Regions from separate parts of the Glutamicibacter sp. AOP38-B1-38 genome, predicted to be linked through region 1. Evidence: riboswitches for the same ligand, from Rfam matches in the RefSeq annotation. Region 1 holds a riboswitch; each other region holds the start of a gene.
The links. Region 1 has a riboswitch for S-adenosylmethionine ahead of ACT3TP_RS11960 (flavin reductase family protein). Riboswitches for the same ligand answer to the same signal wherever they lie in the genome.

Region 1 (2,197 bases):
CCATTGCTGGATCGGGTCGCGGTATTCGGGATCTTCCGCAATGCCTTCGTGCGCCGGCCAGCCGTAGTTGGCTCCGGGCTCAATAATGTTCAATTCATCCCAGCGGTTCTGCCCAAACTCGCTGGCATACATGGTTCCGTCGGGAGCCCAAGCGATACCTTGTGGATTGCGATGGCCGAAACTGAATACCGGCGAACCGGGGAAGGGGTTGTCGCCGGGGACCTCGCCCTGAATGGTCAGCCGCAGGATCTTTCCGCCTAGACTTTCCAGATCTTGAGCCGAGGATTCATTTCCAGCGTCTCCCACGGTCGCGTAGAGCATCGAATCCGGTCCGATGGCTAGACGCCCCCCGTTGTGAATTCCTGCCGATGGCAATTCGGACAGGATCGTCCGCGGATGACTCAGCGCGAGCGCACCGCTGTCGCCGGAAAGTTCGAATCGCTGGATGCGGTTGCCGTCTTCTGCGGTGGAGTAGGCGAAAAGGTAGGGCTGTTGAAAGGCCAGCCCAAGCAGTCCGCCTTCGCCACCATGAACTACGTCGTCCAGGCGGATGATCTGCCTGGTTTTGCCCGCTGAATCTATTTCCACGATCCGCCCCGAATCGCGTTCTGAAACGATCAGCGTATTTTCGGCGAAGACCATGGACCAGGGGGCGGCTAGCTCGGCTGCGATCCTTCGCGGTTCGGGCGACTTGGTATCGACTGCCCTGCTGCTTGACGTGGCGCCGGGGGAACGCGGTGCTTCGGCGGCGCATCCGGTGAGCATCGCGGCGCAGGCGAGAATTCCAAGGAAAACCGTGATCTTCGGATTACCAGCTATTCGAGGCCGCATGGTTTCAGGCTAGCAAGATCCGTTCGCTATGCAAGAGGCTGGGCGCTTCGTATCGCACCGAAGGGGAGCGGTATCAGCGGGCCGCGCAGCCGCATCCGAACCCTCCGGTGATTGAATAAATTTCCGATGGACCCTCGAATACTTGTGGCTCATCGAATTTTGGGTTGAATATTTCGATTTGCGAAGCAATTTGTTTGACGCGCGGGAGCTTAGGCCAATATCGTTTTAATCAGAATCATGAGCGTCAGCTAAAGGCCCTGGCTAGCTGGCCGGCAACCCTCTATACGGTAGCGGGGTGCTCCAGGTGAAGATTCGGTGTCGCGCAACACCGCACGATACAAGTACCGCACATCGAGGCGTTAAACCTTCGACGGCGGGTAAGAGCAAGTCAAAGCTGCTTTAGCCTGCCGCCGACCGTCGCCGTACCGGTGGGCATGAAGCAAAGGAAGTCAAGGCATGTCTTTGAATCAAGAACTTGACGCACTGACGCTGCGCAAGGTTTTCGCCCAGCACCCATCGGGAATTGCCACTCTGTGCGCCGAAGTCAACGGGGAAAAGACGGGAATCGTCGCCTCCTCATTCACCGTAGGGGTTTCCTTGGAACCGGCGTTGGTGATGTTTGCCGTGCAGAAAACCTCGAACACTTGGCCGAAGCTGCGGGACGCAAATCGAATCGGCGTTTCGGTGCTCAGCGAGCGCAATGAAGGGGTCTGCAGGCAGATCGCTTCCAAGAGCGGAGATCGATTCCGCGGTGTGGACACCCACACCAGCGACGACGGCTCGTTGTTCATCCATGACTCAACGCTGTGGCTCGACACGACGATCTACAGTGAGGTTGAGGCCGGAGACCATTGGGTCATCCTGTTGCAGGTCCATGGCCATAAGGTCGCCGAGCATTTACCGTCGATTTTCCATGATTCACGATTTCACTCGTTACCAGTCCCGGAACTCGTCTAAATAGTTGTCGTCGCTTCGCGCCACCTGTCATTTTCGCTGACATGTGGCGCGCAGTCGTTTAACTGGCCCGGCGGGCTCGGACCGCGCGGGCGCGTTAAGTTCATATGACCGCAGAGGGGTGCTCTGCATCGAATTGTGGATTACTCGCCTCGAAGTTACGTTTCAGTAGCTTTTTGGAGCGGTGACTACCGCGTTCTTCACGAAGATTCTTTCCACAAAACTATCCACACCTCTGTGGATGGTACGTTGATAAGTCGGTGCAGCAGGTTGAATACACCGGAATCCCGCGAGTTATGCTGTGGATAACGTCATTTGCGAAGGTTGACTCTACAAAGAAATTAACTTTCTATCCACAGGTGTGCAAACAACAAACTCCAAGTCAGATAGTCATTAGCACAACTTAAGTGGG
Region 2 (2,197 bases), on a different contig from region 1:
TTCTGTCCGCGTTCAAACCACGGCGAGGAAGGCAGGCCAGCGTAAGCGACCTTTTCAACCTGCTCCTGGCTTTCAAGCCAGACGGCTACTTCCTTCGCGTTTTGCACGTGACGCTCGATACGCAGAGACAAAGTCTCCAGACCTTGAGCAATAAGGAAAGCATTAAACGGTGCGACAGCCGCGCCCAGATCGCGGAGCAACTGCACGCGAGCCTTCAGAATGTAGGCAAGATTGGCACCAAGGATGCCATCAACGCCCAGATCGCGGGCGAACACCAAACCGTTGTAGGACTCATCGGGGGTGTTGAAGTCCGGGAAACGTTCCGGATCCTTCGCAAAATCAAATTTGCCCGAGTCCACGATTACGCCGGCAATGGCGGTGCCGTGACCACCGAGGTACTTGGTGGCCGAGTGGATGACGATATCCGCGCCCCACTCGATGGGGCGGATCAGATATGGGGTTGCCAAGGTGTTATCAACCAGCAGTGGAACCCCGACCTCATGGGCAATCTGTGAGACTCCCTCGATGTCCAAAATGTCTTGGCGCGGGTTGGAGACGACTTCACCGAAGAAGGCCTTGGTATTTGGCTTCACCGCTGCACGCCACTGATCCAAGTTGTCTGGATCCGCCACGAAGGTGACCTCGATACCGAGCTTGCGCAGCGTGTGCTTGAGCAGGTTCTGCGTTCCACCGTAGAGGCTCGGGCTGGCCACCAAGTGGTCTCCAGACTGAGCCAAGTTGAGAATTGCGAGGGTGGTTGCTGCCTGCCCCGAGGCGACCAGCAGTGCGCCGACGCCGCCTTCAAGATCCGCGATACGGTTTTCTACCGCTTCCTGCGTTGGATTACCGATACGGGTGTAAATCGGCTCCAGCTCCTGCAGTGCGAAGCGAGCCGCGGCGCTCTCGGCGTTCGGGAAAACAAAAGACGTGGTTTGGAAAATCGGCAGGGCACGCGCACCGGTGACCGGATCTGGTTGCTGCCCGGAATGGATCTGACGTGTTTCAAAAGACCAGTTGTTACTCATGGTTTCCTCCATATTGTTTGTCGACTATGGGGGTACACCACTCAAAAACACACCGACGGCAAATTCCTCGTCGAGGAGCTTTCGAAGGGGGTAACCCGCGCTTGTCCTCAACGCTTGGTGCGTCGAGGGCCAGGTCTTCACCCGGGGCACCCCACCGCGGCGGAGGGTTGCCGCCCAGTAAGCCGGGGCTTGTTACTGGGACTCATGACCTGACTCAAGTCTGCCCGATAGCCGAAGAATTTGGCAATATGAGATAGCTTAACGTGACTCAATCGGTCATATAGATCTTTAATGAAGAAATTTATGCAGACTGTTCGATCCCACCATTACCACTTAGGGTCGCCTAAGTCGAGACTGAGATCACATAGTGACATGATGGGGCACATGATGAGGCTAGATCACGTTAGTTACGCATGTGGCCCCGATGGGCTCATGCCAACCGCCGAAAGAATCTCCAAGGCTTTGGGCCTGGAATTCGTCAAGGGGGGCGTACATCCGCGTTTTGGAACGCGGAATGTAATTTTCCCGCTCAAGCACAACCAGTACCTAGAAGTTGTTGAAGTTCTAAACCACCCTTCCAGCGACAAAGCACCGTTTGGGCAGGCAGTACGAGCCCGCTCCGAGCTTGGCGGCGGCTGGATGGGATGGTGCGTTTCCGTTGAAGACCTCTCCAGCGCCGAAGAGCGGCTGGGACGTAAATCTGTTCCGGGAAACCGCAAGTTCCCAGACGGCCGCGAACTCACCTGGCAGCAAGTTGGAATCAAGGGGCTCATCGCTGATCCGCAGGTTCCGTATTTGCTTCGCTGGGACGCAGGAACGGAGGATCTGCACCCTTCGAAGGCTCTAGAGCCTGTAGGTGCGATTCAAAGCATCACTATCGCTGGTTCCCGCGACCGCGTCCTAGACTGGCTAGGCCAGCCAGAGAACGTCAATCTTGGCGCGGTGAGCATGGAATACGAAGCACCCAACGGCACTCCGGGCATCTTGTCGGTCACCTTTGAAACCGACAATGGTTTGGTCACGCTATAACAAAGAACGTCGAAATAAAGGGTAGGTGCGGACGGCAACGTCCTCGCCTACCCTTTGTCGTTCCAACTATCCAAGCCTTTTGCCTAGGACCACCACTTCTTGAGCTTCGTAGCCTAGCCGCTCGTAAAATCCGATCACATCAG
Region 3 (2,197 bases), on a different contig from region 1:
TGGCGCGCAATCCCCATCCAGCCAAGACGGCAATAGCTCGTTCTGCGGCAATGCCCGCGAGACCGATTTCAACGCGGCCCAGCGTTCCCTCGTGGTGTGCTTCCACGGAGCCACCGAGCAGCGCGACCCGCGCGCCATGTTCGGTTCCCAGCCGGGATATCCAGGCTGGGTCCACATTTGCCGCCTGGTAGGCCACGGTCAGCGTGAAGTCGTAGCCGGCGGGCACCAGATCGGGGCGCAATGGCAGAAGCTTTGAACCGGTCACCGATCCCGGATCCGCTACCAGGCCTCGAAGTTCGCCGTACTCGGCGATTCGACCGCCATCGAGTTGCGCGACGCGGTCGGCGATATGGCGCACCACATCCATCTCGTGGGTGATCAAGATAATCGCCAAGCCCAAGTCGGTGCGCAGGGAATCAAGCAGTTCCAGCACCTGCGTGGTGGATTCCGGGTCGAGCCCCGAGGTTGCTTCATCGGAGAGCAGCAGACGCGGACGCAGCGCCAGCGCTCGGGCAATGCCCACGCGTTGGCGTTGGCCACCGGAAAGTTCTCCGGGGTACGAATTTGCCCAATCCGCCAGACCTACGCGATTCAGGAGTTCAGCGACCCGGTTTTCCATCTCGTGGTGGACTACTCCCAGGTTTCGCAGCGGCAACGCAACGTTTTCGGCTACCGTCATGCGGCGCAAAAGGGCCGAGTTCTGGAAGATCGTGCCGATGGCACGACGTTCGGCGCATAGTTCTTTGCCAGAGAGCACCGACAAGTCCTTGCCTTCTACCAGGATCTGACCGCTGCTGGGCTTTTCCAACAGCGAGATGCAATGGGACAAGGTGGACTTCCCGGCGCCTGAGGGCCCAACCACCGCGGTGATTGTCCCCGATTGAACGTCCAGGTCGATCCCCTTGAGGACCTCCACACGGCCCTGGGCCGTTTCGTAGTGCTTATGCAGCTGGCGAATCTCAATCATGTGATCGTCCAGATAACGTCGTTTGCATTTGTTCTCCTTGGTGCTGGCACCGCGCAGAGTCTCAAACAGCGACGATCCACGGATTCAGGATGCCGCTGGCTTTCGCCAGGCTCTGAATCTCGGGAACAAAGCCGGTGTTTCAGACTGCTCCATCGGTCCTGGCTGTAGCACCGGCCCCGTGAGGGTGGTTGCTGCGACGTCGTTGAGCCAGGTCTCTCGGTCGCTCTGGATGGTTACCATTCGATAGGTGAATCGAACAGTTTCAGTCTGTGCCCGTGCCCGCTTCGTGAACAACCATGACGTTATATACGCGTCATGAAGTCGACCTCGGTGCGCAGATCGGCGGAAAACCGGCCATAAATGCGCGACTCACCCGTCATATGTCGCCACGTGACGACGCTGAATTCGCATCTTGACTCAGGAGAACTCGGCGGGTGCGAGGACGCCCCTGGGCCTGAACGCAAAGCAAGCTTCCAGAACCGAAAGGTGGAGATGAATTAGGTGCCTGGAAGCTAGCTGCGCGGCCAGACCACTTCGAAGCGTTCGCACACGATCCGCTCACCGGGCACGCCGGTCATTGCCGGTTCCCACTGCTTGGCGAAATCTGCCTGCTGCGTCCGTTTCCAGAACTTTTCGTGTTCCCGGCGCCAGCTGGCCAGACTACGGTCATCCTCGCCCTCGGCAAAGGCAAAATCTGCATCCACCTGGTCGAATGATTTCAGCGTCACCTCGCTGGTACGCAGGATAATTTTCGGTGTCCCGGAGCCGTCGCAGGCGATCCAGTGCGAACCGACCCGCGGAAGCGGTTCGTTCTCGGCAAGGTAATCGTTTTCAAGGCTTGAGGTGGCACGTTTCTGCCCGTGGGTTACCTGATGCAGCAGTGCCTCGGCGAGCTCAGCGCTGTCTCCGAAGTATTCCACCACGTAGTCGCCCGGATCGGTGGCACAGCTGTTTCGGTAGTCAGCCCACATTTGCGCGGCGGCGGCGAGATCTACCGGGGGCAGCTCGGAGGTAGGTTCATTGCTCATTCTCCTAGCCTAAACGCAGTCCGGCCACCGAAGCTGCTGTATTCGGTGGCCGGATCGCTGGCTGCCGCGGTGGCGGCATGCCCTCCGAAGCCCTTGAGGCGACGGCGGTGAATCCGACGCTAGTGAAGTCTTCACCTGAGCGTAATGAGCGACAAGCATGCGCGGTGACGCGTGTCACAGCCTAAGTCTCAGGTGCTTCTCC
Region 4 (2,197 bases), on a different contig from region 1:
ACCCTTGGTGGCCATCTTGATATTCCGGTTCAGCGCATCCCCCAGCTTGTTCAGCGCCCGGGCGTTCTTGGCCGTGATCAGCGGCTGGTCGCCATTGGAGGTGGTGAATAACTGCGGATAACCCACAACCAGGATTTTTGCGCGAGTTGCCGCATCGATGTGCTGCAGCGTGGCTCCGACCTCGGAGCGCAGAGCAGGCATGGAGGCGTAGCCGAGTTTGAGCATCTGCTGGCAGCTCGCGGCGGTGCCCTGGGCGCTGCAGGCTGAGACTGTTTGCCCCCACTGGAGATTATTTCCGCCCAGACTGAGCGTGACCAGATCCGCTTGCGCCAGTTGCGGGGCTACCGCGGCAGCGGTGGCCGTTATCTGCGCGGTGTCCAGCCCTGCGCAGGCGGCATCTGCGATCAGTTGCACGCCGCGTAGCGCGTCGATCATGGTGACGTGAGTTGACCCGGTGGTTTGCAGGCAATCCGGAAAAGGCCCGGGTTTAATGGTTCCCGAGCCGAAGCCCGCCGAGTAGGAGTCGCCGAGGTTGACGTAGTTGATGGTCCCCGTATCGCCGGATCGCGAGATTGGCACCAGCGCCGCGGCCGGTGCCATGCCGGCCAGCATCAGCGCCGCGCCCGCCAAGGCCGCGGTGATGAGAGCCAAAAATCTGGATTTCTTCTTGCCGTTCATTGGAACGTCCCCTGTTTCCACCCTGTGCGCTGTGCGTGGAACACAGCGCGAAATGCCCGTTCGGACGGGTCACCATGAAGGTCCGTGCCCTCAAGGGCAGGAATCCGCGGCCTTCATCCCCAAGATAAGAAGCCGCCACCGGGCCGAGCTCAAGACCGGATTGCGCGCACTGCATCTGCCATATCCTACGCCGAAGGCCCTCGCTGGTGAAGGCCTTCGGCGAGGGACATAGAACGCGCAAGATCCGCCCGGAGCTAAAGTGTCGGTTCGCTGTCCTAGGATGATTGGCAGGTTCACGAGTCGCAGCGTCAAGTACCTGGCTAGCTGCGCGGCAACCCTCCTCAGCGAGCGGGGTGCCCCAGGGGAAGAACCGGTCGGCGGTCAGTATCCGCGGACAAGTCGATGAAAGGGAAGTAAACATGTCTTACACCGAGCAGCTTGACGCCTATGGCCTGCCAATGACCGAGCCCGCGGCCAAGGGCTCGCGGCTTGCCTGGGAACGACGGTGGACCGGGGTGCTCTTGGATCACCCCTACAACCCGCCCGGGCTCTACGCCGGGAATTTCGCGCAGTTCATGGGCCACAATTTGGCCAGCCGCGGGTTGCTTCATGGCACCGGGACGCTGCGCGTGGATCATTGGCGCGACTACGCCGCACGGTGGGAAAAGGCCGGGGTGAGCCCAGAATTGTTCGCATTGATTCTTGCCTTGCTCCCGTCGGCCATTGAGGATGCGCTGCGGCAGGCGGTGGATCTGGAGGTCGAATACCGGCTTCATGACAGGCTGCGCTGTCTGAATGCGGACGGAGGCCAGTGGGGTATGAAGGGTCAAAATCTGGTTCCCGAGCAGTGGGCGGATTTCCCCTACCTGTTCCAGAAGCTCGGCCCGAAGCGGGCGTTGAGCCGTTTTATCACCACGCACTGCGGCCCGGAGCCGCACTAGAAAACCGCGGCGGGGAACGATCATGCGTGCTCGGCTTCCGGTGCCGGGCACCCATGTTGGCCATTGGCTTCGCGCTGCACCACCGTGCGGTTGCCCCAGAGGAACACGCGGCACTCGGCGGTATAGGTACGATCCACATCCTGGACCTGCTGGGCGATGATCGGGCCCTCGTAAGGCTCCGCGTTTACGCAATGCGCGGCGGCACCGACGGTATTGACCCCGCGGGTCCCACGCCTGGTGGTACGGCTTGGCGCCTTTGCAAGCGGGCCGGGATGAGTGGTGAGTGCTGATCGTGCGCCCCGAGAGCTTACTGGAGGGTTCCGCAGAGAGGATCTGCATCAGCTTTGCCTCGGCGGCCGGTTTGCTGTGTACTGCTTCAGTTCGCCGATGGTGAGCGCAGGGCCAGCGCATGCCGGATTTGCTCGCCCCTTGCGGGAGCCCTTCGGTGATTGAGCATTAAAACCAGACCGTGGGGCACCGGCGGGCCGGCCCGAAAATGGACCGGCCCGCCAGGCGTCTTCTTGTTCCCGATCGTGCTGCGGCTAGATCACCGGGTCCGAGCCGAACTCGGCCATCGC

Region 2: linked by a shared signal. The riboswitch ahead of ACT3TP_RS06820 (bifunctional o-acetylhomoserine/o-acetylserine sulfhydrylase) and the one ahead of ACT3TP_RS11960 (flavin reductase family protein) in region 1 are both predicted to bind S-adenosylmethionine.
Region 3: linked by a shared signal. The riboswitch ahead of ACT3TP_RS08780 (methionine ABC transporter ATP-binding protein) and the one ahead of ACT3TP_RS11960 (flavin reductase family protein) in region 1 are both predicted to bind S-adenosylmethionine.
Region 4: linked by a shared signal. The riboswitch ahead of ACT3TP_RS12365 (hypothetical protein) and the one ahead of ACT3TP_RS11960 (flavin reductase family protein) in region 1 are both predicted to bind S-adenosylmethionine.

What each region holds. Positions count from the first base shown of each region.
Region 1 covers NZ_JBQSWU010000018.1:70,912-73,108, reverse strand. The annotation lists gene ACT3TP_RS11965 (PQQ-dependent sugar dehydrogenase) at 1-831, opposite strand, end outside; SAM riboswitch class IV at 1,065-1,181, shown strand; gene ACT3TP_RS11960 (flavin reductase family protein) at 1,288-1,788, shown strand.
Region 2 covers NZ_JBQSWU010000008.1:137,343-139,539, forward strand. The annotation lists gene ACT3TP_RS06820 (bifunctional o-acetylhomoserine/o-acetylserine sulfhydrylase) at 1-1,037, opposite strand, end outside; SAM riboswitch class IV at 1,118-1,235, opposite strand; gene ACT3TP_RS06825 (VOC family protein) at 1,410-2,054, shown strand; partial or broken gene ACT3TP_RS06830 (GNAT family acetyltransferase) at 2,121-2,197, opposite strand, start outside.
Region 3 covers NZ_JBQSWU010000012.1:53,540-55,736, forward strand. The annotation lists gene ACT3TP_RS08780 (methionine ABC transporter ATP-binding protein) at 1-967, opposite strand, end outside; SAM riboswitch class I at 1,114-1,203, opposite strand; gene ACT3TP_RS08785 (ASCH domain-containing protein) at 1,480-1,995, opposite strand.
Region 4 covers NZ_JBQSWU010000019.1:63,538-65,734, forward strand. The annotation lists gene ACT3TP_RS12360 (SGNH/GDSL hydrolase family protein) at 1-678, opposite strand, end outside; SAM riboswitch class IV at 970-1,085, shown strand; gene ACT3TP_RS12365 (hypothetical protein) at 1,098-1,619, shown strand; partial or broken gene ACT3TP_RS12370 (formyltransferase family protein) at 1,640-1,967, opposite strand; gene soxG (sarcosine oxidase subunit gamma family protein) at 2,162-2,197, opposite strand, start outside.